DNA from 3 places in the Alkalimarinus coralli genome. Region 2 is predicted to be linked to each of the others. Evidence: predicted binding sites of a transcription regulator. Region 2 holds the regulator's gene; each other region holds the start of a gene.

Region 1 (10,578 bases), 1.9 Mb from region 2:
CCTGAGTGATCTGCAATGGCCCTCGTCTCATTGCTCTAGACTTGAATAGAAATGTGCCTAGCGAACGGTTTCCCAAGGCTTTTAGCTGACGCTCTTCTCCATGCAGCGTGCTGCTGGGGATGACACTGCGCGCGACGACCCAGGTTTCGCCGAAGCATAAGAGTTCAACCTCGCGAATCAAGGCCCGCGTGGTCATGGGGCAGCCCAGCATGAGCGCTTCATCTCTGTTAGGTTGTAACCAGGCTTGGCGCACGACTCTGACAGAAAAATTGCCATTACTGGCTTCGATTAAGCGTTGGGTCAATGAACCCCGATCAAGTATCCAGTCACGCCATTCGTTCGGCAAATAGAAAGAGGGAACTCGACGGAATGTATGCCAACGGCCATTTAGTGACATCAATTAGATCCTGTTGCGGTAGCTTCAGGGCGTTAACCTGAGCGCTGTGAAGGCGGGCATTATAGCGCAGAGCGTCGCCAGTCTGCTATGGCCATTTAGATGTTGAAGTGCTTTGCTGGGCATTAGGTTGCCAGAATAAAGGTAACGCTTGTCAATAAAGTGGAAGTTCAGCCTGACCTTTGATTTAATTTACAGCGGTGGTAGTTAGCTAGCAGCTTGATTGTTGGGGCTGCGAAATACATTAACGGCTGGGGATATAGAATGAAGAAGTGGCAATGCGTTGTATGTGGTCTGATTTATGATGAGGCAGAAGGTTGGCCGGAGGATGGCATTGAGCCTGGTACTGCCTGGGATGATGTACCGGAAGACTGGTTGTGCCCTGACTGTGGTGTCGGAAAAGAAGACTTTGAGATGATCGAAATCTAGTAAACCACTAAAAAATAGAGACTTAAATATGACGACTAGCGACTCAGGCCCAACGTTTGCGGGCTCCAGGCTTTCAGATTCCAGTGATGATCAGGCGCCTATTGTGATTATAGGGACAGGTTTGTCCGGGTACTCATTAGCTCGAGAGATTCGCAAGTTGGATAAAGAGACTCCACTGTTGCTTATTACTGCAGATGATGGGCACTCGTACTCCAAACCGATGCTATCAACCGGTTTTACAAAAGCCAAAACAGCAGACCAGCTGTCGATGGCTGATCCAGGGAAAATGGCTGAGCAGTTGTCGTTAGGTGTTCGAACGTTTACCACGGTGACAGGGATCGATGCGGATCAGCATGTTGTTAGAATTGGAGATGAAGAGCTTAAGTACAGCAAGCTGGTTATTGCCTGGGGGGCAGATATTGTCCAGCTGAATATACCAGGTTCAGGCACCGATAAAATATTTTCTATCAATGATCTGGCGGACTATCGGCGCTTTAGGGAATCTTTGAATGGTAAACAGCGAATTTTGATCATGGGGGCCGGGCTGATTGGCTGCGAATTTGCGAATGATCTTAAAATTGGCGGTTATGACGTTGACGTCGTTGCGCCTTCGGAAACGGCGCTTACCGGACTACTGCCGCATGAAGCCGGGAGTGCTGTCGCAGACGGGTTGAGCGAAGCGGGGGTGCGCTTTCACTTTGGCAAAACGGTTAATCAGGTTGATGCTCAAGACAACGGTGTTGTAGCGACATTGGATGATTGCACGGTTATTCAAGCAGATATTGTTATCTCTGCGGTAGGGCTAAACCCTCGAACGGCGTTGGCCAAAAATGCGGGCTTGCAGGTTAACAAGGGGATTGTGGTTGACCGACTTTTGGAAACCTCTGAAAAAGATGTGTTTGCCCTGGGAGATTGCGCTGAAGTTGATGGCCGTGTGATGCTTTATGTGCTGCCGCTGATGGCATGTGCTCGCGCGCTGGCAAAAACACTGACAGGCTTACCAACTGAAGTCAGCTACGGCGTGATGCCTGTAGCGACAAAAACGCCTGCTTGCCCCGCTGTTGTGTTGCCGCCCCAGCCAGGCTCGCCTGGTGAGTGGGACGTTGAGCGTGAAGGTCATAATGTAAAGGCCCTTTTTACGTCCCCTGATGGCGTACTGCTGGGTTTCGCGTTGACTGGGGACTGTGTTGCTGAGAAACAGGCTTTATCAAAGCGGGTACCCGGTATCCACTGACAGGTATGAAGTTGAAACAACTGAGCTGCATCAACGCAGTGCCTAAATAGAGTGCTATATTTAGAAACATGGAATGTGTGAAATTAAATCTTAAAAAGGTGTAGCCCTATGAAGGAATATTCAGAAATTCGCGCCCAGCTATTAGGCAGGCGGTCTGAGCTGGAGAGCAGGCTTGGTAGTATCAAAAAAGATATTTCACAGCCACTCGATCATGACTTTGCAGAACAAGCGGTTGAACTGGAAAATGGTGAGGTACTGCAAGCGTTAGGCGTTGAAGCTGAAGCTGAGATCAACAAGATTAACAGTGCTTTGGTTCGTATGGATGAAGGGCGTTACGGCGACTGTGTTGATTGTGGTGCCAGTATCCCAGCTGAAAGGCTTGCGGTAAGGCCATTCTCGTCTCGCTGTGTTGATTGCGCAACCAAGGAGGAGATGCATTAACGCCTGCTTCTTAATAAAGCAGTTAACCAAGACTAAAATAAATGTAATGTTATGTATCTTCTTGTAATGTTTTGCAATAATAGGTGTGTCTGCAAAAGAGCGCAGAAATAGTTTTCTGCGCTGAATCATTCGAGAGAGATCATGGCACGGTTTACACTGGCAACAAAAACAAAGAAGCCATCACCAGAGAAAGGTGCGCTTGCAAAAGGCAAAGAAACAGACAAGAAATCTAACTTTGCTGGCTGGGAAATGAGTGCTCGAGACGCACTGCGTGTTAATACTCTAACATCAGAGACGAAGCCATAAGTTGCATTTATTCCGCTCAAATTAGCTATCGCAATCGCTGCTTTAAAACGCTGGACTCTTATCAGCTTAACGGGTTCGTGGGTTTCCCTTATTAAAACGTATACTCTGCTTCTACGTTGATCCTGTAATTATCTTTGTTCAGAAGGTTATCGTCGTAATTTTTTCCGCTTTCTCGCCACCTCTGCTCCTCTGCCATTCTTACGGACTCTCGCTCGTCAGTTATGTTGGGCTCTTTATCTGATGAGAGTGAAGGTGCTTTAAATACCCAACCTGTTTGTGAGGCCGCCTCTACAGCCCGTTTGTCGTCTTTCGATAACCCTGGGGTAGTATTAATGGTATTGCTGGAGTCTCTTTCGCCGGGTAACAGTTGCTTTGGGCTTTTTTCGCTTGCAAGGGAGGAAGGCTCTTCATTGGAGGTCGGTGCGTCTTGCTCTGGGTCGTATCTAAGGTCTATGGCAAAAGCCGGTGAGACAACGAAAATAGAGAGTAAAGATGCTACTAATAATGCCTGTAAGTGCCTGTTTTTCATAAGCCATGCTCCAATGAAACCTTGTAAGATTCTATCAGGTTATTTAAAACAGTGTATGCGGGGTTACCGAAATGCCCCATAATTGTGGCACATTTGGCAATTGAATTGTCAGAGGAGCTACGGTTTACTATGGCGGTGATTCTTAAACAAGAGAGCAATAAATGACTGAAGTGCTTGCAAAATTAGTGGAATTATTGGCGTTAGAGTCAATAGATGAGCTTAATTTCCGTGGCAATAGTGAAAATCTTGGGTTTCGCCACGTATTTGGGGGGCAAGTGTTAGGTCAGGCGTTGATGGCCAGCTCCAAAACGGTAGAAGGGAAGAATGCCCACTCAATGCATGCATATTTTTTGCGCCCAGGTGACCACTCTTTACCCATCGAATACGAAGTTCAACTGGTGCGGGATGGAGCAACCTTCTCTACCAGAAGAGTTATTGCGAGACAGCAGAATAAGGAAATCTTTACGCTTATTGCGTCTTTTCAGTCGCCAGAAGAAGGGTTTGAACACCAGTTTGATATGCCTGAAACCTCTGGCCCTGAGGGTATCTATTCAGAGCTTGAAACAAGGCGGAAGTTTAAAGCGCTGATTCCTGAAAAAGTCAGGGAGCAGTACACGCAAGACAGGCCGATAGAGATCAGGCCGGTAAACCCAATCAATTACCTGGCTCCCGATATTCGTCAACCCTACAAGCAAAACTGGTTTCGGGCGATTGCATCACTGCCGGATGACCCGGCAATCCATCAATGCATACTGGCCTATGCCTCAGACTTTGGTTTGTTGGGAACATCAATGCTCCCACATGGCGTTTCGTTTATGGATAAGGGAATGCAGGTTGCGAGCCTGGATCACGCAATATGGTTTCACCGTGACTTCAGGGTGGATGACTGGTTGTTATATGATATGGATAGTCCCAGCGCATCCCGCGGCAGGGGGCTGAATCGCGGGAATATTTATAATCAGGAGGGGGTACTAGTTGCCTCAGTCTGTCAGGAAGCGCTGATACGCAAGCGAAAGTAACGTTAATAGGGTAGAGGTCTTGGGGTAGCGGTCTTGGGATAGAGGGAGCAGACAGATAGATGGAACAACTGGTGAGAGACTTAAAGGAAATACCTGGCAACCCCTATGCGGATCATTGGCATCATCAGGCTGGCCGTTTCAGATCTCCGCCTGGCTCTCCCTGGGTTGATCGACGACACTCGCTGAAAATGTTACCTGTATTGGCACAGTTAGCGATCTCTGGAAATAAACCTTTTGACTACCCGGATGAGCACTGCCTGCCAAGAGAGAAGGCGCTGCAGATGTTGGCGGCTTTGGCCCATAAGCCATCCATTAGCTGGTTGGGGCAGGCCTGCTTTTACATTCGGTTTAATGGCCTTAATGTGCTGACTGATCCCTTCTTGTCTAATCGGGCGTCGCCAACTCAGTTTAGCGGCCCTCGTCGGCTGGTACCGGCCCCGCTACAAATTGATGACCTGGCTCCCGATGTTATTATTATCTCCCATAATCATTATGATCACCTTGATGTACATGCGCTGAAAGCAGCATCAGATAAAACAAACTGTACGGTTATTACCACGCTGAACACTGGGGAGTTACTGCGCAAATTAGGCTTTAGGCGGATTATTGAGATGGATTGGTACCATGAGTTGAAACAACAGGATGCAACATTCCAGTGCTTACCTGCGTACCACTTCTCAGGGCGAAACCTTGTCGATGAAAACCGCGCTTTATGGGGCAGTTTTTCAATGCAATACAACGGGGTAAAAATATTCTTTGCGGGTGATACGGGGTATGGTTCTGAATTCGCAAGAATTGGGCAGTTAACAGGCCCCTATGATATTGCATTGGTGCCAATTGGAGCCTATGCCCCAAGGGAGGTTTTTGGTGCTGTCCATGCAGACCCCGAAGAGGCCGTGAAAATTGGTGAAGATATCGGGGCCAAGTCTCTGATTGGTATGCACTGGGGAACCATTCGTTTAACATCAGAACCGATGATGGAACCCGCGGAACGGTTTCTGGCCGCGCCCTCCAGCGTTCCAAAATCTATAATGGGAGTGGGTGAAACGAGAGAACTGTTATCAAATTAAGCCAGTGCGGCGTAGTCGTCCATTTCAGCGAGCCAGAGCTTGAGTTTGTTGAGCGGAAGAGGAGGGGATATATAGTAACCCTGTATAAGGTCGCAGTTTAGTTGTTTTAATATATCTACTATGTGTTGGCTCTCTACACCTTCTGCTACCACCGTGAAGCCTAACCTGTGGCACATTTCAATGGTTGTTTTGATGATGACTTGATCATCGGCGTTGCTGGTTAAATCAAATACCAGCGATTTATCAATTTTTATCTCATCTGCGGGTAGCTTTTTGATATAAGCCAGCGATGAATAACCGGTTCCGAAGTCATCTATTGAGAGTTTAATACCCGGTTGGCTCAAGTCTTCCAGAACCTGCAAGGCCTTTAGCGGATCTTCCATCATAGATGTTTCAGTCAGCTCAATAGTGATTTTATTTTTCTGTTCAGGGTTACTTCCCAGAGCGTCAGAGATGAAAGAAACAAAGTCCTCTTCTCTCAGGTTTTTAGCTGAGATGTTTATTGAGATATCAATATCATAGCGTTCTTCCAGTAGCTCTTTCTGAACTCTTAGCGCCTCTTTAACAACCCACCGTGTTAACGGTTTTATGATGCCTGTTTGTTCTGCTATCGGAATGAACTCATCAGGGCGCACAAAACCAAAGCGGTGGTGGTGCCAGCGGATCAGTGCTTCCAGGCCAACAACTGCGTTAGACTTTAGGTCTATCTTTGGTTGGAAATAGAGTGAAAGCTGGTTGTTGGCAATGGCTTGCTTTAGCTCAGACATCAACGTTAAACGTCGAGCGTTATATCGATCCTGCTCTGGCTGATAGTAGTCGAGTTTTCGGTCACTCTTTTCAGCGGTCTCCAGCGCCACGTTGGCGTGGCGAATCAAGGTGGATGCATCACGGCCATTTTCAGGAAACGTTGAAACGCCGATTGCAGGGTCTAGTTCCAGCAACATCCCTTTAAATTCGATTGGGTGATACAACTCTGATATTACGGCCCCAGCTGCTTCTCTCACCTGTTCGGAGTGTTCTATATCAATCAACACACCAAAGGTCGCACCCTCAAAGGAGAACGCATAGTATGTCTGGGGGTCGTTATCTTCAGCGATCTGAATGCCAGGGAGTTTCTGTACCGTCTGATTGATGAGGGTTGCAGCTTCTTCAATTAACAGGTCTGCATTGTTGTGACCGAGCGTTTTATTTATTTCGTGGAAGCGTGTCAGGTTTATTAAACAGACGGCAAACCGGCCATCTTTTCTGCGCCGAACGCTGTCATTAATGAGCATCTCAAAGCACGCTCGATTGGGCAACTTTGTTATTGGGTGGTGCAGCGCCTGGTTCATTAATTTGATTTCGGTCTGTAAGCGCTCTTTGTGCTCTTTTATCGTCGACTCCTGGGCGGCGATCTTCCCCTCTCTTTCTCTATACAGCCTCTCGGCAAGGGCAATTGTTAACAGGATTGCTTCAAGAGCAGAACCTATCTGCATACCGTATTCGCTGATAAAGTTACTCGGGATTGCCCCGGCTTTATTGAGCGCCGTCATGGCTGTTCCTGCTGTTAGCAATCCCCAGGCAAGCGTGTAGTACCGTGCCAGGCGTGCACCCTTCACCCACACCAGTGGACCTATCGTGAATAGCATTAAATAACTTGGAATGGCGAGCAGCACCGATAGCCGAACAGAGTAGGCATAATCGAAAATGAATGAGGCAATGATGCAGCCAAGGGCAAGAATCGCAATGGCTTTTGTACAATTATCTAGCGTTTTACTGTATTGCTTGAGTGACAGAAAAGAGCTGGCGAACAGCGCTGAAAAGAGGGTTGTGAATGGAATGATAATGAGCAGGCTCTGGTTGTGAATAGCAGGAAAATCAGGGAATAACACCTGAAATGGCTTACCTCGCATGGTGGCAAAAAAGAACACATAGCCAAATGTGGCCATTGAGTAATAAAGGTACGTTTTTTCCCGTAGCGCCAGGTATACGAAAAAGTTAAACAGCGCCAGAACCGTTAAAATGCCATAAAAGACTGCATGTATTTGGTCTTCCTGACCTATCTTGATTAGAAATGTCTGCTTATCCCACAGGCTAATAGGGACTTGCATGGTGCCTTCTGTTTGAACCCGTACAAAGTATTCGACGTTGGTATGTGCTGGTATAGCAGCAGGAAACAGGAAATAGGGGTGGTCAATCAGGCGCTGCGAGAAAGGGTAGTGATCGCCAGTCTTATGGACACTTAGCACCTTACCTTTTTCAACCCGGTATAGGTCAATGAAGTCCAGCTGGGGGTAACTGATCTCCAGCAATTTGTCGGCATCAATGTTGTAGGGGTTTTTTATTGTGAACCTAAACCAGAATGGAGACTTGGTATATCCGAAATTAGCAATCTCGCCTGAAATTTCATGCCAGTCTTTGTGGCTTTTGCTTTTAAGGATATCACTTGCCTTTAGCGATCCTGTGGTGTCTTCCAGATAGCTTATATTGAGAAGCTGCTGAGATACGCCCGACCGGATATCATTGCTGGCGGCAAATGTCTGATGGCTTAACAGCATCAGGGCCCATATTAATAGGTTTCTTAACTGCATATAGTTTATGTATCAAATGTTATTATTGTTAACGATAAAACAACGTACTATAAAATTTGCCGTTCAGTTAAAGATATAGGCTTTCGGGGGCCTAAAGTAAAGCGGCACACGCCTGTTTATCGTTATAGAGATCTTTGCACGACTACTGCGCTTACAAATACAGCGTTAAAAAATGACTCAAAATGCTCAAATATTACATATATACTGCGCTTTTTCGTCATTTTTTGCCTTGTCTTTGCTTCGCTCATAACGTCGTGCAAAGGTCTCTTATAAATAGTTAGCTTACATTTATTAATGTAGCTCACCTCTTTTTGTTATCGCATATACTCATTTTTCAAGTTGTCATTTTAGGGTTAGTGAAGCTTTTTACCGCAGGTTCAATACGGTTTCGGCCTTTTACTTTGGCTTCATACAAATTGATATCAGCTTGTTTTAATATTCGGTTGATATCTTCATATTGGCTGACTGCGCACACGCCCGCGCTCATAGTGATAGGGATGGTCTCAAATTTGTAGTTAAATGTGTGGTTTTCGACTGCTGCACGTAGCCTTTCTGCCAGAGTTAATGCTTGCAATAGTGAGGTGTCAGGAAGAAGCATCAGGAACTCTTCGCCTCCCCAACGGGAGACGACATCTATTTTTCTTGAAAGCCCCTTAAGTAGGGAAGAAAACTCTTTTAAAACCGCGTCACCGGCATCATGGCCATAGGTATCATTGACGCGCTTAAAATGGTCAATATCCATGATAATAATGGAAAAATAGCTATTGCTGCGCTGGTGTCTGTAAAACTCTTTGTCCAGGCACTCTTTCATATCTCTGCGATTTGAAAGAGACGTGAGCTCGTCGGTACGAGCCGCATACTCATAGAGTGTTGCCATATCGATCAATTCGTTCTTGGCCGTTCTTCTTGCATCATCAAGAATATAGGCGCAAGCGGTGACAAAAGAGAGCGTGGCTATAAAGCGCAGCTTAAAATCAGAATCATACTCCGTTGTGACGAACGGAATTTCAGGAAAGAAAAAAATAACAAGTACCGCACCGACCGCCCCGATTGAGAGTATAAGGCCGTACCTAATCCCCAGAATGTAAAAACCGAGTGGTGGAAATACATAAAACCACAGAGGGCCAGTGTTGCTCTCCCCCCCGGAGGCGGTTAAGTACAGGAATAGAACGCCAACCATGAATATGAATGTATTTTGATAGAATCGCTTGTTCTGCCTGAAGTGGTAATTTACCAGGTTGACTAATGTAATAGCCGCGAACAGAAACAGGATATTGCCATGAAAGTGGTGGCCAGAAATATGCGATTTGCTACCGATAATAATTAAAAAGAACAGAGCACCTACGGACAAATATCTGGCGACATTGGTCACTCGTTGGTCATCTCGCTCTTTAACTGCAATGATTCGTGAATTGACGCGTTCCTGAATTGAATTTGAAGGATTATTTATCGGAATCATCGGAACTCTGTGTATTGTAGTAGATTGTTCTCTCCATTTTGTTTGTCGCACTCTTAAGTGATAGCTCAGATAGGCCTGATTGTAAATGTATTCTGACGGTCAGCGTTGCTGTGTTCTTCAAAAATATAAGCGCCATCACGAAATGACATACTTACTGTTCGGTGCAAACAGGTTGTGGACGCTATAGCTCCGAAATAAAACTAGAGTTTCCGGGTTTAAGGGTGTACAGCTACAACCCTGGTAAGGGCAATTTTGTTGTGACCACCTCTGCATAATGGACTGCATCGCTTAGCGACCTGAAGGACTTTTGGGTATAGCAGTTGTTGCCTTGTCCGTCTTTATACTCTGAATAGAGAAACCATCTTCTGCAAGTCGCTGGTGGCTGTTTCTTGATATAACCTGGCGCGACCCACTGCCGCACAAATGTTGCGTGAGCTGCATGCCAATATTGCACGGTTTCAAGTTGCGATAACCTCTGTGCACGATCACTGCCTTTGCAGTTGTCGCTTTTCGCATCAGGGTGGTGTGTTAATACGGTAGGAACTTCCGACTGCCTGTATAAGGTTGCTTCTTCGAACATACTTTTTCTCCAATGAGCTGTTTAGGCTGGCATCAGAGAGCAGATTGCGATTTGCCTGGTTTGTTGCCGAACTTAAACATACTTACTTAAGTAGGCCACATCTTCAGAGTTGTGAGGCTCTGAACACCACCTTGCCCCAGGGGCAGGTTGGCGAGGACACTGTCCTGCTCTTGATGAAAATAACTGAGCAAATATTAACCATAAAATTGGTTAAACGCAATCACTCTGAGAGGTTCATTTATCGAAAATTAGTGCCATTTTTAATGTAAAGAGGTTTCATTTTTAGTCATTTCATCCTATAGTGCACCCGCCTAAATATCCCTCGATTTAAGTAGTGCCCGGCAATGCTCAGGGTGGCCTTATCGTCTAGGCAGTAACCCGCTATACTCGGGTTTGACAGTGTCGCTGGTAGCTTAGGCAGCTGGTAGGCAGCAACTATTCATCAGTCAAAGGGTTTCAGTGTGATGGAATTCTCAAACATTAATCAAATTGAAAAAGCGTCTGCGCCCTATCAGAACGAGATGATGCGTTTAGGTGTTGGCCTGTT
Region 2 (10,578 bases):
TTCTCCCTATCTATGCTCCAGGAAGTTGTTGCGGTAAATCATGAATAATATGAATTCTGATACAGAGCTGAGTCAGCTTAAAGTCCCCCCTCACTCAATCGAAGCTGAGCAGTCTGTTTTAGGCGGTCTTATGCTTGATAACAGTAAATGGGATGTAGTGGCTGATAAGGTGGTTGAGGACGACTTTTATCGACATGAACACCGTCTTATTTTCAGGGTTGTTGCAAGGCTGGCTGGCGAAGGACAGCCACTTGATGTTGTTACGCTGTCTGAGGCGCTGGAAAAGCTCGGAGAACTAACCAATGCTGGCGGACTCTCTTATTTGGGTGATTTGGCTAAGAATACGCCCAGTGCATCAAATATAAGAGCCTACGCTGAAATTGTTAGTGAGCGGGCTATTCTCAGAAAACTGATCTCAGCCTCTGGAGAAATAACCGACTCTGCATTTAACACTCAGGGACGAACGAGTTCCGAATTGTTAGATGAAGCAGAGCGTAAAGTCTTTCAGATATCAGAGTCTAGAGCATCTGAGGGGGGGCCTCAAAATGTTAACCCAATTCTGACACAAACACTTGAGCGCATCGATGAGTTGTTCAATACCGATGATCCGCTGACGGGAACGACGACCGGGTTTAGAGATCTAGACGCCAATACTGGCGGGCTACAGCCATCAGATCTGGTTATCGTGGCTGCAAGGCCGTCTATGGGTAAGACGGCCTTTGCGATGAACCTGGTTGAAAATGCCTTGTTTGGAGCGGGTAAACCTGTACTGGTATTCAGTATGGAGATGCCATCAGATGCGATTGTTATGCGTATGTTGTCGTCTATGGGGCGTATCCATCAAGGGCGTGTAAGAAGTGGTAAGTTGGAGGAGGATGATTGGCCTCGTTTGACGTCAGCGGTTAGCTTGCTAAAAGACAAACCGCTCTATATTGATGACACTGCTGGCTTGAGCCCGACTGAGGTACGTTCAAGGGCGCGGAGGATTGCCCGTGAAACAAAAAGAGAGTTTGGCCTGATCATGATCGATTACCTGCAACTTATGCAGGTTCCTGGGAATACCGAGGGGCGAACCTCTGAAATATCTGAGATCTCTCGCTCGCTTAAAGCGCTGGCTAAAGAGTTGAAATGCCCGGTTGTGGCACTGTCTCAGCTTAACCGAAGTTTGGAGCAGCGACCCAATAAGCGTCCTATCAACTCGGATTTGCGAGAGTCAGGCGCAATTGAGCAGGATGCCGATATTATTATGTTTATCTATCGTGATGACTACTATAACGAAGATAGCCCTGATAAGGGGATTGCCGAGATTATTATCGGTAAGCAACGAAACGGGCCTACAGGAACCATCAAACTCGCCTTTCAGGGGCAGTTTACCAAGTTTGAGGATCTTGCCCACACTGATTACGATGGCGAGTTCTAATGACCCGACCCACCTTTGCCAAGATAGACCTTAACGCTTTTAAAGCAAATTACCAGCTGGCTTCAACGCTGGCCGGAGACGCGTTATGTGTTGCGGTTATTAAAGCCAACGGTTATGGTCATGGTATCTGTCAAATCGCACGAGCAATCCCTGATGCGCCTCTAGCTGTCGCCTGTGTCGATGAGGCAATAGCAATGAGGAAAAACGGAATTGATAACCCTGTGGTAGTGCTGGAGGGGGCCTTTTCGATTGAAGAGGTGTTATTAGCTGCGGAGCACAAACTGCAGTTGATTATTCACTCTGAATATCAGCTTGAGCAACTAAACGCGCTTACAGAGGTTAATCAACCTGTCGCTGTCTGGCTCAAGTTGAATACCGGCATGAACAGGTTGGGGTTCAAGCCCGCCTTGGCGCGCGAGTTGGTCTACAGGCTTAAGCAGACCCCGTTGGTTAAGCTTGTAGGGCTTATGACCCATTTCTCTAGCGCCGATGAGTTAGAGACTACAGAAACAGAGCGACAACTGGCGCTGTTTAGTTCGGTGGTTAATAATCTGGGCTCAATGTCTGAGGGGTTATTGTTGACTGCTGCCAATTCCGCAGCGTTGCTCGCCCATAAGTCTGCACATTTTGATTGCGTCAGGCCCGGAATCATACTGTATGGTTCTTCACCTATGCCGCACTTATCCTCAGAAGCCCTTGGGTTAGCCGCAGTCATGTCGCTTGAGTCACGTATTATGGCGATACATGAAGTGAATGCAGGGGATTGCGTGGGCTACGGTGGGACGTGGCGTGCGAGTCGCGAAACCAAAGTGGGTACCATTGCGGTGGGGTATGGTGATGGCTACCCGCGTCATGCCGAAACAGGTACGCCTGTATGGGTGGGGGACCGCGTTGTACCGCTAATAGGTCGTGTTTCAATGGATATGCTGACGGTTGACCTTACTTATCACCCCGATGCCAAAGTGGGGGATGCCGTCGAGCTTTGGGGCAAGAACGTTTCAGTCGACGAGGTTGCTATGTCTGCCGGAACGATTGGCTATGAGCTGCTAACGGGTGTTACATCAAGAGTGCCAAGGTTATATTCCGAAGAGTGACATCTTAACTTGAGTGATCTGTAGTAAGTCAATTCCTTCCAGCACTCGCTAATATACACTTCAGCTTTACAATAATTCCCATTTTCAGGATAAATTCAATGATCAGTTGGAAAGCGCTTATTATCGGGTTGGTAGTGACGATCTTGGTGGGGCTGTTCGGCCAGGCTATTTATGTGCTGCTAGCGTCATACATAGGCATGGCAGCGAGTGACTATGTATTTTTCTCAACCTATAAACAAGAAATTTGGTTTATCTTTGCAATGCTGGTTTATTGCCTGACGATGGCATTTGGAGGGCTTTTAACAGGTACGATTGCAAATCAAAAGCAAGCGTGGCACGCCGCAGCTGTTGGCTTCTTAGCGGGCGTTGCTTCGGTAACTTCCTCGGCAGAAAATAGTAGCATTACATTGATGGCGGTTGTTATGGTTGTACTGGGGGCTTTCTTTGCGTTTCTGGGTGGGTTGTTTGCTCTTCGTGTTATAGAGTCTGAAGATTGAAGACTTTAAGGGTAGACCTTAACCAATATCTCTAAATAAAAAACCTGACCTTGTTAAAGGCCAGGTTCTCTTATTGGTGTTTGGCTTAAAACTTACTGTAGGCTTAAAACTTATAGTATGCGCCTAGCATGTAAACGTAAGGGTCTACTTCAACATCAACATTTGCTTTTACTGTTCCCACATTGGTTTGCGCGGTAATTTCAGCATCGGCATCGATGTTGATCCACCAAACAGCTGCGGTTAGCCCGGCATTTTCTGTGATTTCATAGTTAAAACCCGCTTGTAGCGAAGCGCCAATTGAGTCATCAATATCAAGCTTGGTGCTTGTGGCTACCACACCTGGCGTACCAGTCAGGCCTGCCAATGCACCAATTGAGTTTGTTAGTGTATCTGTAGTTCCTTCGTCAAAGAAAATAGTGTAGTTGATACCGGCTCCAACATAAGGTTGGAACTTTGCGTCTGGCTCTGCCAGGTAATACTGCACACTGAGCGTTGGTGGAAGGTGCTTGGTGTCACCCAGTTTTCCAACGCCTGAGATTGCGCCAGCGCCAGAAATGTCGTGCTTGAATGGTGTTGCAGCAAGTAGCTCAATACCGATTCTGTCGGTCGCCATATAGCTGAATACTAATCCTAATTGGGTATCAGAATTCAGGCCTACTTTTGCACCAGTGGCAGGGCCCAGAGCCGGGGTATTTATAACAATGTCTGAGCTGGATTCTTGGGGATCGACAGTTGCGATACCGCCTTTAATGAAAATATCTCCTGCTTCATAAGCAAAAGCAGATTGGCTAATTAATAGTGAACCAGCAACAAGAGATGAAGTTAATGCATTTTTTAACATATAGCTACCCTGATTGAGTTTCGAAGTGATTAAGTTGTGATGGGCGCAGTGTAGCTATGGTGAATTTTGTTAAATTGACATATCGCAATAAAATAATATCGGCTATTGGTGGCAAGTGTGAGAAATGAAAATAAAATGAGATAAATCAAGTTAACTAAAGATACCTATAAGGAGGTATTTTTTTGTTGTGTTGTTTTGAGTAACTAATAAGTAGATATAAAAAAAGAGGCATTAAGCCTCTTTTTCGGGGAGGGGAGGTGTGAATTTATTCGCCTTTCATACACTTGCCGTGATTTTTAACGATATCTACAAGTGCATCCATATCTTCAAGAATGACCTCTCGCCCCTGAACTGAAATAAGCCCACTTTTTTGGAAACGGGTAAATACCCGGCTTACTGTTTCTACAGCAAGTCCCAAATAGTTGCCAATATCATTTCGGGGCATAGGGAGTCGGAACTGTGTGCCGGACAGCTTGCGTAGCTTGAATCGGCTGGAAAGGCTTAGTAACAGGGAGGCTATTCTCTCTTCAGCGGTGTTTTTACTAAGCAGCATGGTGAGTTGCCGACTGCCCTGAATCTCTTTGCTCATCAGCGAAAAAAAGTGGTGCTGGAGTGTTGGGATTTTAGCAGCCAGTGTTTCGAGTTGGCCGAAAGGAATTTCGCAGACGCTGGCGCGTTCAAGTGCTTTTGCTGAACAGCTGTACGAATCTGTATTGGTGCTATCGAGACCAATTATCTCTCCAGGGAGGTAAAAACCGGTTACCTGTTCTTCACCATCTTCGGTAACTGAGTAGGTTTTAATTGCGCCGCTACGAACTGCAAATAAAGATTTAAAGGGGGAGTGCTCCTTGAAAATATGATCTCCCCGGTTGATCGTCTTCCCTTGTTTTATGAGGTCTTCAAGGCGATCAATGTCATCTTTGTTAACTGCAATTGGAATGCACAGGTTGCTCAGACTGCACTGTAAGCAGGACTGATGGATACCTGTTGCTGGTTGCGGATCAATAGCTGCTATTTTCTCACTCATCTTCGCTTTACTCGGTTAATAGCTTTTATTCCATCAGGATAATCAATTTTTATGCTTTTTGGAACATAGATGAGGCAATTCTAGCATATAAACTTACTAGATATAGAAGGATAAGGAGGCAAATTGCAGGAACTAATACTTTAGTCTAATAAGGGTTAGTACTTGGGGCGGATATAACCTCCATAACCAAAAGGCAGCTGACCACTTTGTAGTTTCTGGTAGTACTGATCAAGCTGGTCGACGTTATGAGAAAACGAGTTTTCAATTAGGCTGGTCGCGCCTAAACCTATGCCAACTAAATCACCGGATATACCCTTGGACACTGAATTGTCCCTTGAGAATTTAACATGATTCAGTTTCTGGAACCCTGCTTCAATAAGCCTGTTTTCAAACTCTTTATGACAGTCACAGGTGGTTGTCTCTTCGGCTTCGACGCCTGAAAGGACTGATTGACGCTCTTCTTCGTCTATTAAGTAAATGGTATCCGGGTCGATACCAATTAACCCTTCCAGTTTTTCACTGAGCTGTTCGCATGACTCATGTTGTCTGGTAAGAAATCGTACGTTGACCGTTTTGAAGCCATACTGCTTGAATATTTTTACCTGGTCGGCTAAAAAATCAAAATCAATAGGGCCTTGATCCCTGTTCTGGGTGCCGAGGCAAATATGGTTAAAGCCCAAGCCTTTTATCAGCGCAATAATTGCATCATCCGCAGGCACTTTCTCCAGTTCAATGACATAGGTGCCTTCTTGTTCATTTTGTAGCGTAAAGGCTTTATTGAGCGAATACATAATCTCTGTCATTTCTGCCGGGCTTAGCAGTTGAGCAATCTCCCCCTGCCAGTGAATATAATTAATGCGGCGAGTTCTGGGGATTAGGTCACTCAGTAAACGAACTTCATGGAGCAGGTGGTCGATATAATTTCTAACCGGGGTGATTTTGCTTGTGGTGCTGTTATTTTGCTTAGGAAAACTGCACAACGTATTTTGCAGCGGCATAGACAAGCTTAATGCAAGTTCAGAGTTTGTTCTGTTGCTGTTGGTAATGATGTCAGTATAGCTCTGAAGACTAAACCCTCTGTCTTCAACGAATAGACCTGGCTTGTCCGGAGAGTCATATCGGAAACTATTTGTGCAAAATAGCCAGTCTTTGTGTGAAAAAATTTGTCTCATAGTGCGGCTTGTTGGGTATGCATTATCCCCAAAAACATCCTGTAGTGTTCGGTGGTCAGCTATTATTGGGGTAATCTTCTCAAATGGAGATCCCATTATTATTCCTAAATTTGTTCAACGCCCGAGGGTGGCATACTCACTAACATCTAATCTGGAAACTGTAGTCTACTCAACGACGTAATAGGGGTGTTGATTTGCATCAATAGACCTATTGATGTGCTATTTTTGGAAACCTTTGCATGACTACTTCGCTCATAACGTCGTGCAAAGGTCTCTTTCGGAAAAAGAATGTGTGGTAAGTGGTTGGTAAATCAATGGGGGGCAGGAATGGGCGCGTAGTCAGGGGAGGGAATAGCATCCATAGGGGATGTCTTGCCCCCTATGGATGAATAAAGCCTAGTGGCTTACTTTTCTAAATACCAACGTTGCATTGGTGCCGCCAAAGCCAAAGCTGTTTGACATGACAGTATTTAGTTTTTGCTCTATCGCGTTGCCGGTAATCACCGGTATTCCCTCTGATTCCTCTGTCAATTTTGTCACATTGGCGGTGGCTGCAATAAACCCATGCTCAAGCATTAACAGGGAATAAATCGCCTCATGAACGCCAGCCGCACCCAGCGAGTGGCCGGAGAGTGACTTGGTAGAAGATACCGGGGGAACATTGCTGTCAAAAACGGCCTTTACCGCCCGCAGTTCTGATACGTCTCCAACCGGGGTACTGGTGCCATGCGCGTTAATATAATCAACGGGGCTATCGACGGTCGCCAATGCTTCTTGCATGCAGCGTATTGCGCCTTCTCCAGAAGGTGCCACCATGTCGTATCCATCTGACGAGGCACCATAGCCTACTAACTCTGCATAAATAGGCGCGCCTCGTTTTTTAGCATGTTCCAGTTCTTCGAGCACCAGCATTCCACCCCCGCCAGCAATAACAAAGCCGTCACGGCTTTCATCGAATGGGCGCGAAGCCGTTTCAGGTGCATCGTTGTATTTAGTTGAGAGTGCGCCCATTGCGTCGAACAGCATGGATTGAGTCCAGTGTTCTTCTTCGCCGCCGCCAGCAAAAATAATATCGTGCTTGCCAGACTGTATCTGCTCCATACCATGCCCAATACAGTGGGAGCTTGTTGCACACGCCGACGATATTGAGTAGTTAACCCCTTTTATTTTGAATGCGGTAGCCAAACAGGCCGAGACTGTACTGGCCATAACTCTGGGAACCATATAAGGGCCGATTCGCTTAACCCCTTTTGCTTCCATTATTTGAGCCGCATTTACCTGGTTCTCACAGGATGCCCCGCCAGACCCGGCTATTAATCCGACTCTCGGGTTGGATATCTGATCTGCTGACAAGCCGGAATCCTGAATTGCCTGCTGCATGGCGATATACGCAAACGCAGAAGAGTCGCCCATAAACCGCAGCAACTTCCGGTCAATTAATGATGCCTTATCAATGTCAACAGAGCCTGAAATCTGGCTCTTGAACCCTTTCTCATGATACGACTCATTAAAACGAATGCCTGATCTGCCTTCTTTCAGGCTCTTTAGGACGTCTTCTTTAGTGTTTCCAAGGCATGAAACAATTCCCATGCCTGTAACGACAACTCTTCGCATTGGTTTTCTCAAGATCAATGAAGTGATTCGCCTATTTTAGCCAAATTTACTGCTATTAATAAATATGACAAAAGTCTATTTAGCAGGCTAAGTGCAATATGTATTGGTATGGCAGTGTCTATCGGGCGACTCTAATAGGGGAGAGGCGGATATTTAAGTCCGTTGATTAAGGAAGTGCTTGAATATTAGTATATCTATATGGTTATATATGGTTGTTTGTGATTATATATGGTTTTTATTAGTGTATTGGTCTTATGAAGCATCCAGTTGACGAGTTGGTCAGGTCTACATTAACGGGCGCGGCTCCGCTCTTTATTTTTGTGATATCTCTGGTTATGGGGAGTTTGGCGCTTACCTTCATGCCAAGAGAAGAGGAACCCCAGATAGTGGTTCCGATGGTTGATGTTCTTGTCGATGTGCCCGGACTGAGTGCAAAACAAGTTGAACGGCAAGTGACCACGCCTTTGGAAAAGCTGCTGGCTCAGATTCCAGGTGTTGAAAATGTCTACTCTAGCTCTATGACGGGCAAGTCTGCGGTAACACTTCGCTTTTTTGTTGGGCAAGATCGTGAAAAATCAATATTAAATACCTATAACAAGCTCTATTCAAATCAGGGAGATATCCCTGGTGTTGTTAAAAATTGGCAGGTGAAGCCTATAGAAGTAGATGATGTGCCGATTATGGTTCTTGCTTTATGGAGCCGAGACTCGTCACTGTACTCTGACTACGAATTGAGGCGAGTTGCGGAAGATGTATCTACGTTTCTACAAGGAATCCCTTCTACAAGTGAAGTAAAAGTGGTTGGTGGCCGACCACGAAACATCAGGGTGTTAATTAAACCTGAAAGTCTTGCCGCAAGAAAAACAACCCCTATCGACATAGTCAGTGCGATTGAGGCGTCCAACGTGCTTCAAAGTGCAGGCCTGTGGGTTTATAACAATCGATCAATTGTGCTTGAAAGTGGCGACGTTGTTGCGACGGCAGAAGAGCTGGAAAACCTGGTGGTCAATGTGATTGATAGCACGCCAATTTTGTTAAAAGACGTTGCAGACATTGTTGATGGGCCAGCAGAAGCAGATGGCTATACGTGGATTGACTTCGCCCCCGCACATGTTCATTTCGAAGCAGCGCATAGCGGATTTCCAATGGTGAGCATCAGTGTCGCCAAGCAGCAAGGCAGTAATGCTGTTCAGGTCGCGTCGGATGTGCATCAGGCAATAGCCGATCTCAAAAGCACGCTGTTACCCGCAGAGATCGATATCGAAGTGATGAGAGATTATGGCGACACAGCGAACGATAAAGTCAACAATCTCGTATCGAGTCTCGGTTTTGCTGTTGCTACCGTTGTGATCTTTATTGGCATTTTCCTTGGCTGGCGCTCTGCACTGGTCGTCGGGTTGGCTGTCCCTATCTGCTATGGCATCACCCTTGCGCTTGATATGGCATTTGGTTACACCATTAACCGCGTGACACTGTTTGCACTGATCCTTTCGTTGGGCTTACTGGTCGATGACCCTATTACCGGCGTTGATAATATCTCTCGTTTTATGAAAACAGGGGAGGGAGATATTAAGTCTCGTATTGTAGCCGCTGTCTCTGAAATACGTTCTCCCCTGTTGATGTCTACGTTAACGATTATTTTAGCATTTGTACCATTGGCGTTTATTACCGGGATGATGGGGCCTTATATGGCACCCATGGCGTTTAATGTTCCCGTTAGTGTGCTGGCCAGCACATTGGTGGCGTTTTTTGTTACACCTTGGCTGGCCAGCAAGTTCCTGTCAACGAGCAGTGCTGATACAGCTCCCCCGGTCGCTGCTGACAAGCCTGATTCAGTGCTTTTGAAGGGGTATCGGTGGTGTGTCATGCCGCTATTGAATAGCCGACGAAAAGCAAAATGGGCGCTTTGGCTGGTATTGGTGTTATTCATTTTGGCCGCTTTGCTACCGGTTCTGAGAATGGTTCCTCTTAAACTTCTTCCGTTTGATAATAAAAATGAGATACAGATTCTTATTGATATGCCGGAGAGCAGCAGCCTTGAGAGTACCGCAGATATGGCTCGGCGAGTCTCTGCACAGGTGAGTCGGGTCTCTGAGGTTAGTGCCATTGCCGCGTATGTAGGCCACTCATCACCAATGGACTTTAACGGAATGGTCAGGCGTTACTATCAACGGTCTGCCCCTAATCTGGCTGACTTGCGACTAACGCTGGTAGATAAAACTGAGCGTGAGCATCAATCCCATGATGTTGTTCTCAGGTTGCGAGCGCTGCTAGCCCCTTTGATAGAGAATGACGTGCAGATTAAAGTGGTTGAAGTGCCTCCCGGGCCACCTGTGCTTAGCACTATCGTTGCTGAAATATATGGTGATACGTTAACCGCTTATGATACGCAAAAAACAGCCGCCATCGCGCTTATGCAGCGCTTGCAGCGAGAACCCTTTGTTGTTGATGTTGATTCGACCGTTGAGGTGCCTCGTCAACGTTTACGGTTTATAGCTGACAAGCAAAAAGCGGCGCTTTCAGGCGTTTCTACTGACGATATCAGCAACACTTTGGCGATGGCTAACAATGGCCTGTTAGCCGGTTTTCTAGGACAACCTATGGACGCTTCGCCGCTGCCGATCGTCTTGAGGCTGGACCCTCAGGAACGAAGCTCGCTAACTGACTTTGAGCGTTTACAGGTGCGTGGGCGTTCGGGCGTCGTGCAATCCAGTACCGCACAAGGCCTTAAAATTGCCCCACAACCGCTTGTTCCCATCGGTGAGCTGGGGCAGTTTGAACCTGGTAATGCGGATGAGGTTATATTTAGAAAAGACCTTAAACCGGTCGTGTATGTGACGGCAGAGCTATCGGGGCGAACGCCTGCCGAAGTTATTGCTGATGTTAATGCAGATCAATCTTTTGCTAAACAAG
Region 3 (10,578 bases), 530 kb from region 2:
CTGTGCCAAGACACAAAATTTGCTTTGAAATAACGGAAACTGCCACTATCACAAACTTGTCAGATGCCACAGATTTCATCAAGGTTTTAAAGAAAACAGGGTGCAAATTTTCCCTTGATGACTTTGGAACAGGCCTCTCATCCTATGCATATATTCAAAAACTTCCGGTTGATTATATTAAGATTGATGGCATCTTTATCAAAAATATCGTCAATAATCAGAAGGATCAAGCTCTGGTCAAGTCTATCAATGAACTAGCCCACTTCATGGGCATGGAAACCATTGCTGAGTTTGTTGAAAATAAAGAGATACTGTCCATGCTTGAAATAATTGGCGTTGATAATGCGCAGGGGTATGGCATTAGACGGCCATTACCACTGGATGAAGCATTTCAAAATATTCAGGCGTAATAAGAGGTAAGCCAGTTCACAGGCTTTCTTAGGTCAGTATCTATTGTGCTGTGCGCCGAAATAAGCTCTGTTGCTAATTCGGTAAATATGTACAGGTAAAACCCGCCTGAATTTTTCCTGCTAGCTACAAAATGACCAGTGTGTCACACATATAATGATCAAGGGCTTATATAATATTTGAAACAGTTTGTTACATTACTTATTCCATCAGGTTAGGTAGGCATGAAAACGTAACGGCTGTATCAATATAATAACAGCGGTATGAGTTGCTTGGGCCTTTCATGATTTATTTAATACATTTATTAGAGATCACTCTTTTCTTATTAGTGATTTTGTTATGGTGTCGAGTTCTCAAAACCTATAACGCCGAAACTAAGGCCGTTACTATTGAAGAGCTAAGTAGTGACTCTAAACAGCTTCTTCATGATACCGCTAACCCCGTGAAAGTAGCTGATGGCAAGTCTCTTGTGGAAGCCTATATTGGAGACTTTTTCCCGTCAGAGCCTGATGACTCGTTGAGCATCCTTAGAACCGCTTCACAACAAGGTACGGGCTCTACTGAGCACTCGGCGAATGCTAAAGCGGTTGATTGTGACCGATCAATTTCAAGCAAGGTTATCGATGCGATGATGGCGGAAGCTGATATGGTGTGTGCTTCATAAGGCCTGGATTTTTTGTTAGTAATTTCACTCAGTCATCATGTAAGGCTAATGCCCTGAAACGTTGTGTTACAAAAGCAACCAGTGCTTTGTTTCCTTTCTAACTTCTCTCATCTATTCTTCATATAGGTATTTTTAAACCATGGCAATATTAATGAAGGCTAAACAGATAGTGACCTATGAAGTATTTAATCGTTTATAGAAAGTGGTTGTTCGCTCTTTTTGTTTTGTTCCCAACACTCACTTATGCATCTGGGCTACCCCCAGAACATGAGGCTAACAGACTTCTGCTGGCGGTTCAGAGTTCAATTGATAGTGCACAGTGGGATAAAGCCGAACGGCAACTGAAACAGATATCAGAACTTGAAGTACCGCTTGCGGAAAAGTTTCATTACATGCATGGACAGGTTATGTATCAACAGGGGGAGTATGATCTGGCCCAAAAGTCGTTGGAGATTTATGTCCTTCAAGCTGGTGACGATGGCGAGTTTTATACTCAAGCGCTGCAGATGATCACGGAAGCCGAAGAGAAGAAAGACGTTGTATCGAAGAAACCCGCTAGAACCCCTGATTTGAAACTGGATAAAGGCAAAGATAATTATCTCGAGTCGCTTAAAAAGCTATATCTGACCGACTCATCGACTGAAGCACTGGTGCTGCGCATAAATAGCATTCTCACCACAGTGCCGTATCAGGGCGCTAGAGTTAAGCAAAAAAATGCTAATAAAGGTGTTAAATACAGTATTAGTGTGACGGGACATGAACTGCAGATTCAAGAGAAAAAGTATGACAGGGAGGGCGCTCCCACACTGCTGGTTAATAAAATGGACGTATTTGGCGTTGATCCGTTTATCAAATCTGGTTGTGACTATGACCGTTACGTCTGCTGGCTCTATCACCCTGTAAACCAGTTTGATCGCTGGATACTGATTGACCGAGACAAAGATGCAGTTAAAGAGCTGAGTGAAGCGATGGCAAGGTTGATTCGCTTGCTGCAAGGGAGTAAGTAATTCGGTTGTGGCAAGGGCGTAAGTAACGAGCTGATCGCTTAGTCTGACCTCGGTCAAGGGCATTTTTACTGTTTCAAGGTATGGTAGGCCAACTTGAAGATTCAAACACCTATCTGGTTGCAGGAGGGTTGGGTCTCTTTTAGACAATATATCCACGGATCCGCTTTATGAATGCGTTTGAAAAACCACAGAACGAAACTGATGAACTATTTTATCAGCCTCAAGGCAATGAAGAGACGTTATTTGAGCATGCATATAATCACCAACTGCCTGTATTAATTAAAGGCCCTACAGGGTGTGGAAAAACGCGCTTTATTGCTCATATGGCTGAGAAGCTGGGCCGCCCAATTTATACTGTATCCTGTCATGATGATCTCACTGCGGCTGATCTTGTTGGGCGGCACTTAATTGGAAAAGAAGGCACATTTTGGCAGGACGGCCCTCTAACACGGGCGGTTAGAGAGGGGGCAATCTGCTACCTTGATGAAGTTATTGAAGCAAGAAAGGATACTACCGTTGTGCTACACCCTTTGGCCGATGATCGCAGGGTCTTGCCTATCGAGAGAACAGGAGAGTATCTTGAAGCCGCGCCTGGATTTATGCTGGTTGTTTCCTATAATCCTGGGTATCAAAATTTACTCAAAGGAATGAAACCGAGCACCCGCCAGCGGTTTGTAGCGCTTCGCTTTGATTACCCTGATGAAGCGGCAGAGACCGCAATTGTTGTTAAGGAAAGTGGCATTGATGAAGCCCAGGCGAGGGTTTTGGTCAAGTTGGCAAACAGCCTAAGAAACTTAAAAGATCATGATCTTGAAGAGGCTGCTTCTACGCGGTTGGTTATCTACGCCGCAAAGCTAATTAAGAGTGGAATATCACCGATGGAAGCGTGTCGTATAACCATGGCAGAGCCTTTGTCCGATGATGAGGCAACCGTTGAAGCCTTAACAGAGGTCATATATGCCATTTTTGGTGGCGAAGGAGAATAAGTTGGCCTACGGAAGCTATAAACAAAGCAAGAACGAAGACCTCTCACTTGCCAAGCAGGCAGAGGGGTGGTACTTGTGTAACTTATTGGTTCTTCCGGGTATATCTTTTGCCTTTCTGTTACGACTTTTTTTAAAACATGGCAGTGGTGACCGTAGTTCTCTGGGCACGAACCATATCAGACAGACATTTTTTATGTCACTGCTCGGCGGAGGCTTAGTATTTTCTGGATGTATTGGCCTATATCTTTTGTTGGGCAATACTCCGAATGGCTGGATGTGGATTATTATGTATTTCACTCTGGTGCATACAAGCTTTGTTATGTGGGGAATTTTAGGTTTAGCCTGGGCTTTAGCTAAAAAGCCAATACTGTTTCCAAAGTTTTAGCCGCTTCCATCGTTGGCCAAGTAACAAAAAAGCCTGATTGAGTAATCAATCAGGCTTTTTTGTTACAGCTGCTTTTGGGGCATGTAGCCTTTAAGATAGCTACATGCAGTTAAGCCGCCTTCTTGGACTGCTTCACTGATTCTATGTCGCTTTCCTGCTCGCCACTATGCTCCTCTACACCGCTGCTCTTTGCCTCTTTAATGGCATATTTTTCGAGCCCTGCAATATGGTTTTTACCGAAATACTCTGTCCAGTTGATCGTGCTGGCGTCGACTGAAAACTCACTGTTTGTCTCTTCTCCCAACTCTTTGGCCAGAGACAAGAGTTTGCCATTGTGAAAGCGATATTTAGGAAAACCATAAAATGAAAAAGTGGTCGATAGTGTCAGTGCTGTATCAATATTTTTTAACATTATGCTCTTTTTGTCTGCTTTGCCCAAAAAGGACTTAACATCATGCAGAATGCTAAGTGGCATTTGCAGTGCCTTCATTGACGTTTCAAACACTGACTTTGAAACAAAACTGAAGCTGCTTGCAGGTTTTTTGTTTTTAAATAACTTGGGGTAAGCAAGATAGTTGGAGCGCGCTTCTTTGATCATAGCATCTTTCAATTCGCCAATTTTTACTGGGTTAGACCCACTGCTGCAACATTGATAAATGTTAGTTTCGTTGGGTGATCTGAATACCTTCGCCATTGATAAGATAATACTGTTGGCGACCAGGTCAGCCGGGATAATATCCATGACCCCTTTAGGGTCGGCGGGGAAGTAGGCAATTTTTCCCCGAGCATAAGCGAAGATAATGGCATCAGCTACTTTGACACCTTCAATCCACCCCGGGGCAGGGCTCTTTAGCGTACTTTCTATTATTGAAGGGCGGACAATTGCAAGGGACTTGCCATCCAGTTTTTCAATAAGAAGCTGTTCTCCCATCCACTTGGTGAAGGTATAGGTATCGTTCCAGCCATAGTGATTCGCTTCACTAATTCCAAGGTCGACCAGTGCTTGGCTCAGTTCGTCAAGGTCTTTGGCCGGGAAGCGTATATTATTGATCTTATCTTTTAAAAGGTCGATTACGTCGGCTACAAGGTAGTGGCCTTTTTCGTTACGGGGGATCTGTTTCCCGAAAGGTGCCTTGGTTTCTTCATAGATGTCTCCCTCGTTCAGACCGTGTACATAACAGGTTGATACCTGAACAACGGGAATATCACCGCCGCGTTTGGATAACTCAATTATATTGTTAAGACATAGGGTGTTTATTTTAAGTGCTTTATCCAAGGCTTCGCGGAAGTTAACACTGGCGGCTGAATTTACAATGACGTCGATCTTGTTGGCTAGTGAGGTAAACTCGCTCGCTTCCAGGCCAAAACTGGCTTCGGTTAACTCGCCTGTAACGACGTGAATCTTTGACATACAAAAAGATTCAAAAGAGAGAGGGTCTTGCTCTCGCAGTGAGTCAAAAATTGAAGATGATAGAATTTCCTTTTCAAAGCGCTCCCTGCCAGTATTATATGTTGAGTTTCCTCTAACAAGCACGGTAATGGACGCAATATCGGGAGTTGATGAGATTAGCTTTTCTAATAGTACCTTGCCCAAAAAACCTGTACAGCCAGTGATAAGAATGTTTTTTCCGTTAAGTGTGTTTTTCACCACTGAGTTTTTTGTAGTTTTCATAGCGTTCCTGCTGTTTTCCATTGAGTTGAAATATCCTTGATGGTGTTGCGTGAATGCTCTGTTAACCTAAACAAAGCCCTCTGGTTTCACGACCAACCATAACAGCGCAAAGTTACATATTTAGTGCGAATTAAACATTGCAAGTAGATCGAAGTGAGAGGTGTATCTCATTTGTTATTCTGATAATGAGATGTGGTTAACAACAAGAATTCTCATTAGAGTATAAGCACTAAAAACCCGAAAGAGAGTTTCATTTTCGAATATTGCAGTGTTGCAGGTTGCCTTTACTGTTATATCAGTTACCGTTTTTGTCATAGCATTTGTACTTTTGACTAGAGCAGGATTTGATAGCGCAGAGGCATTGAGGCATTGAAGCAGGAAGACACAGCTACTTTCGTGGCCAAGGAAATCGTCACGAGAATAGCTGTGAGGGTGTTTTAAGCGCGAGAGTACATGCTAGTGGCTGGTACCGGTCGCATACGTTGTTTTGTTGTGAACGTTATACTTACCAGAAGGCTTTTTCATTGGCAGTCTCTTAACTTCCTTAAGCGTATTGGCATCGTATACGATCAACGCGCCATCTTTATCCCAAATACTCATAAGTGCATGGCTACCGTTTTTTGTAAACTCAATATGAGCCGCTGTTTTTCCCGGGATAGGTTGCAGCGTTTTTTCTATTTCTAATGTTTCTTTGTTTATTACATGCATAAGGTCTTTGTTGGGGCCAAAGAACACATCCACCCATGCATATTTGGAGTTTTGGTGACTCCGCATAAAGAAGCCTGGCCCTTTAGTTTTGATTCGTTTAATCACATCCCATGTTGTCATATCAATGACAGACACCTGGCCATCTTTCAGGTTAGGTGTTGCCATCACTGTTTTTCCTTGATATTGCCAGGTGATGCCAGAACCTAGATGGGGCATACCTGCCAGGTCAATCGTCTTAATTTTTTTACCCTGGTCGAGGTCAATCACCTGGCCGTCTTTGGAGTCTCTTGAGGCTCCAATCAAGTGTTTGTATGACTGGTCAAAAAAGAAGTCGTCCAGATAGTCATCGACGGGTATTTTTCTGACAGTTAGCTCACCCTGGTCATAGGGGATTTCCCAAACCTCTTTAAGATCCTTAAGGGCCGCTATAAAGCTGTTTCTAGGGGGGGCAGTATAGACGGCACTAACCCGAGAGGGTTTGCCTTCGGAGCTTTCGACATCAAATACTTTGACGGGTTTTAAATCGGTCGTATCGATTAGCACCAAAGACTGAGGCAGGTAGTTGGCTACCATGGCATATTTACCATCTTTTGAGATAGCCAGGTTTCGAGTATTAATGGCAGCCCGGATTTCTGCGACAAACTCCATGTTGTATATGTCATATTTACTAACCCAGCCATCCCTTGAAGCAAAATAGACATAGCGCCCATCAGGTGAGTATTTTGGGCCTCCGTGCAGTGCAAAGCGTGTTTTGAAACGGTGAATAGGTTCAAATGTATCACCATTTAAAAGCGTGGCAGAGTGGTCTCCAAGTTCGACAACAATAAACAGGTTTTTCAGGTCAGCTTCAAATTTCGGTTTATCTGGAAGGCTACCGTTTGGGTGATAGACAACATGAGAGCGCTCAATATCTTTAAGCGACCATTCCGGCTGAACCACTGGTTTACTGAATACATAGTCGGCCAGAGATGAGATTTGCTGATCATTCAATTTGGCGGCGAAGGCTGGCATCTGGGTTGCGGGGCGGCCATTTTTGATCACGTCGACCGCCTTGTTCTTTCTCAGCCGAGAGAGATTGTCAGGTAGCAGAGCTGGCCCCATAGACCCCGTGCGGTTGGCCCCATGACACTCTGCACAATTGTCTTTATAAAGCTGTTTTGTCTGTGCGGGAATTTCTGTTTCTGATATCGAATGGGTACTTTTGGCAGAAGCTGCAGCCACGTTAGTGGGGGCGAGCAAGAATAAGCCGAGCAACGCTAGATGGTTTAGCTTCGGGATGATGCTAAGTGAGCTAGTAGGCGCAGCCTGCCTGTGAGCCAACAGGTTAGGTAGAAAAGAGGTGATCATCAATTACATTCCTGTTGCAAATTGCACCACATTGCTGGCAGTAACGTTCTCTTTCTGTTGTTCACTAAACGCCGAAACCACTGTTCCGATGATAATGAGAGTAGGGGTTTGAACGTTCTCATCTTCGACTTGCTGTTGTAAGGTGTCCAGCGTTGCAATATATACACGTTGGTTGGGCGTTGTACCCTGTTCCACCAAGGCTGCCGGCATGTCGCCAGGCATTCCGTGAGCTTGCAGCTCTCTGTTGATTACTTCAATGCTCTGCAAACCCATGTAGAAAACAACGGTTTGATTTGGACGAGCAAGGTTTTCCCAGGGAAGTACCAGATTTCCGGACTTGAGATGACCGGTTACAAAGGTACAGCTCTGGGCATGATCTCTGTGGGTTAAAGGTATACCAGCGTAAGTTGCACAGCCTGATGCAGCGGTGATGCCAGGTACAACTCGGCAAGGCACGTCAGCAGCCAATAACACTTGAATCTCCTCTCCGCCTCGGCCAAAGATGTAAGGGTCGCCTCCTTTCAGTCGAACGACGCGCTTATTCTCTTTCGAGAGTTTTACCAGTAGTGTATTTATTTCTTCCTGAGGCAGGGTGTGGTCATTAGCTGTTTTTCCAACAAAAATACGATCTGTATCTGTGGGAACCATTCCCATAATCGCTTCGCTGACAAGCTTATCGTAAACGACGATATCGGCTTCCCTTATCAACCGAAGTGCTCGAAGAGTGAGCAATTCAGGATCACCTGGGCCTGAACCGACAAGAGCTACTTCGCCAGGTTGCAAAGGGGTGTTGCTGGCACAGTTCCCCATGAGCGCTTTTACTTCGCTGGTTTGATCTACCATTGCTCTCTCCATAACCCGGGACTCCAGGCGACTCTATTCTATTTTGTTTAAATTATATTTTTTAATTCTAATTTTTATTTATATTGATGGCCCTGGTTCCCAACTTATTGTTGTCGGGTGACCGGGATCAATCTAGCTTCTGTTGCGTCGTTGTATGGCATATCGAGACGATCATCTTCGTCTTCGTCGATGCCAATTTCTTCATTACTCAGGTAACAGGCAGGGTCTTCAGCCCAGGCATCGTCGGTTAGTTGATAGGCACGCACGCGCGTATTTCCGCCGCAAATTTTAAGATACTGACATTCAGCACAGCGACCTTTTACAGGGCGGGGGTGCTGGCGAAACCCTTCCATTAATTCGTCGTTTGGATTGCTCCAAATATCTGAAAAGGCACGTTCTCTTACATTCCCTAAGGTGTAATTCCACCAGAACGTATCTGGGTGGACATTACCCAGGTTATCAATATTCGAAATATTGACGCCTGAGGAGTTGCCACCCCAATTTTCCAGGCGTTGTCTAAGGGCATCAACTTGATCAGGTACATGCTTTTCTGCCCATTGCAGCAAGTAAGGGCCATCGGCATCATTGTTACCCGTGACGTACTCTCTCACGATGCCCTTTTGTAGTTCTGACCAGCTTCGCTCAAAGAGCATATCAAGCGCTTTGCGTGTAGTTTGGTGAAACGCATCGCTTTTTCTGTTTCGGTTGCCACGACCGGCATAATTGAGGTGTGAGAGGTAGAACTTGTCGATATCGTGTTCATCCATCAGTGCAAGCAGTTGTGGTAATTCATGGCTGTTGTTTTGAGTCAGCGTGAATCGAATGCCCACTTTAATGTTGTGTTGCTTACACAGTTTTACGGCGTGAAGCGAAGCGTCGAATGCCCCCTTAAGCTGCCGAAACTCGTCGTGTGTTTCCTTAATACCATCCAGGCTGATACCAACGTAGTCGTAGCCAACCTCGGCAATCTTCTCAATATTCTCTTCGGTAATCAGCGTACCGTTCGTTGATAGGCCAACATAAAAGCCCATCGCTTTGGCACGCTTGGAAACATCATATATATCGGGACGAAGCAGTGGCTCACCACCAGATAAAATCAATACCGGAACTTTAAACGCTTTCAGGTCGTCCATTACTTCGTAGACTTCATCAGTGGATAGCTCACCTTTGAAATCAGTATCAGCGGAGATAGAGTAGCAGTGTTTGCAGGTTAAATTACATCGCCTGATCAGGTTCCATATCACGACAGGGCCAGGCGGTTTTCGTGCAGGACCAACAGGTGTTGGGTTAAGCAAAGTCTGCATATATTGTGTAATACGGAACATGGTATAGGTCTCTTTTTCGTTTCTACATAGTTTACGAACTATCCCCTCAGGAACCTTGACTTTGAGCAAGCTCTCCCCAGATTTGTTCCGTAACTATTTCTTGATTCTCAAGCCCGTTTTTTTGAGTATGCGCTTGCTAAACAACACGTCATGGCCTCGGTTGTTTTCATCCAGAAGCTCGACAATTGACTGAATGTGTTCGTCAACTTCTGCCTGTGTACGGCCGTGAACCATGGCAAACAGGTTATGTGGCCAGTCGGGCAGGTGTCGCGGTCTGTGATAGCAATGGCTAACAAAATCCAGCGAACCCAGCTTTCGACCCAGTGTATTAATCATATCGTCAGGCACATCCCATACGGTCATACCATTGAGTGTGTAGCCCAATTTGTAGTGATCAGGCACAACGGCGATTCTACGTATGACGCCCATGTCTTGCATGCGCTGCATACGGGTAATAATCTCGTCCTCGGTTACGCCGAGTTGTTCAGCAATTTCCAAATAGGGGCGAGGTGTTAGAGGAAGCCCTTCTTGTGTAGCGACGATAAGCTTTCTGTCGAGTTCACTGGGCTGAAATGTACTGTGGGTTTGGGCAGTAGGTGAGGTATTCATTTCGGAAGACTCTGACTTAAAGGGGGTAAAGTTTTAAACTGGAAAGTACAAGCCGACATAGAACTCTTCAAGTTTTGGCATGTTGTAAACTTTATAGCCGGTTGTTTCTTCAATTCTTTGAATAGTGGACGTTATCTCGTTCGGGTTTTCTGTACCCAAAACAAACCACATATTTAGCTTATGGTCACGCTCATAGTTATGCGCAATCTCAGGAAATTGATTGACCTGTTCAGCTACTTTGTCAAACTCATCTTCGGGAATGCTCATGGCGGCGAGAGTAAACGCCCCGCCAGCTTTTTCGATTTGATACATCGGGCCAAAACGAGTCAGGGTCTTGTTTTCGAGCAACGACTCAATTCTCTGAATAAGCTCTGCCTCAGTAATGCCGAGTGGCTTGGCTGCTTCCTCGTAAGGGCGGGGACAAATAGGAAAGCCTCGTTGCAGTTGATTTATTATTTTGCGATCAATTTCATCCATGATTTACAGCCTTTTTCTCAATATTCCACTGGTATGTTGATGGCGTGCTAGGGGAGGATGGGTGCTGCTTATGAAAGCGGCCTCCGCACTGCTTAAATTGCTTGTAGCTAAATAGGACGTCATGCTCAATTTCGTTGAGTTGGCAAA

The links. Region 2 encodes FNR, which switches genes on or off when oxygen is low (the NO sensors DNR and NnrR bind a similar motif). Its sites were predicted from a motif close to TTGATCTAGATCAA; they were not measured.
Region 1: MY523_RS21395 (TraR/DksA family transcriptional regulator) is a predicted target of FNR. The motif match lies at 2,078-2,091, and genes of this name have one in related genera.
Region 3: MY523_RS10315 (CbbQ/NirQ/NorQ/GpvN family protein) is a predicted target of FNR. The motif match lies at 2,123-2,136, and genes of this name have one in related genera.

Annotation. Positions count from the first base shown of each region.
Region 1 covers NZ_CP096016.1:4,737,204-4,747,781, forward strand. Annotated here, with positions in the region: gene MY523_RS21380 (chorismate--pyruvate lyase family protein) at 1-397, opposite strand, end outside; gene MY523_RS21385 (rubredoxin) at 659-823, shown strand; gene MY523_RS21390 (NAD(P)/FAD-dependent oxidoreductase) at 852-2,057, shown strand; gene MY523_RS21395 (TraR/DksA family transcriptional regulator) at 2,166-2,498, shown strand; gene MY523_RS21400 (hypothetical protein) at 2,640-2,804, shown strand; gene MY523_RS21405 (hypothetical protein) at 2,896-3,333, opposite strand; gene MY523_RS21410 (acyl-CoA thioesterase) at 3,495-4,352, shown strand; gene MY523_RS21415 (MBL fold metallo-hydrolase) at 4,412-5,422, shown strand; gene MY523_RS21420 (EAL domain-containing protein) at 5,419-7,959, opposite strand; gene MY523_RS21425 (GGDEF domain-containing protein) at 8,327-9,451, opposite strand; gene MY523_RS21430 (hypothetical protein) at 9,681-10,031, opposite strand; SAM-I-IV-variant riboswitch at 10,081-10,213, opposite strand; gene MY523_RS21435 (inorganic phosphate transporter) at 10,496-10,578, shown strand, end outside.
Region 2 covers NZ_CP096016.1:2,848,702-2,859,279, reverse strand. Annotated here, with positions in the region: gene dnaB (replicative DNA helicase) at 41-1,420, shown strand; gene alr (alanine racemase) at 1,420-2,514, shown strand; gene MY523_RS12805 (hypothetical protein) at 2,613-3,011, shown strand; gene MY523_RS12800 (OmpW/AlkL family protein) at 3,115-3,852, opposite strand; gene fnr (fumarate/nitrate reduction transcriptional regulator Fnr) at 4,118-4,879, opposite strand; gene MY523_RS12790 (hypothetical protein) at 5,035-6,147, opposite strand; gene fabB (beta-ketoacyl-ACP synthase I) at 6,448-7,665, opposite strand; gene MY523_RS12780 (efflux RND transporter permease subunit) at 7,920-10,578, shown strand, end outside.
Region 3 covers NZ_CP096016.1:2,319,528-2,330,105, reverse strand. Annotated here, with positions in the region: gene MY523_RS10330 (DUF1631 family protein) at 1-410, shown strand, start outside; gene MY523_RS10325 (hypothetical protein) at 692-1,072, shown strand; gene MY523_RS10320 (tetratricopeptide repeat protein) at 1,249-2,079, shown strand; gene MY523_RS10315 (CbbQ/NirQ/NorQ/GpvN family protein) at 2,247-3,065, shown strand; gene MY523_RS10310 (hypothetical protein) at 3,037-3,450, shown strand; gene MY523_RS10305 (fatty acyl-CoA reductase) at 3,560-5,122, opposite strand; gene MY523_RS10300 (cytochrome D1 domain-containing protein) at 5,579-7,177, opposite strand; gene cobA (uroporphyrinogen-III C-methyltransferase) at 7,181-8,020, opposite strand; gene nirJ (heme d1 biosynthesis radical SAM protein NirJ) at 8,125-9,414, opposite strand; gene ahbB (siroheme decarboxylase subunit beta) at 9,439-9,954, opposite strand; gene MY523_RS10280 (Lrp/AsnC family transcriptional regulator) at 9,988-10,431, opposite strand; gene ahbB (siroheme decarboxylase subunit beta) at 10,424-10,578, opposite strand, start outside.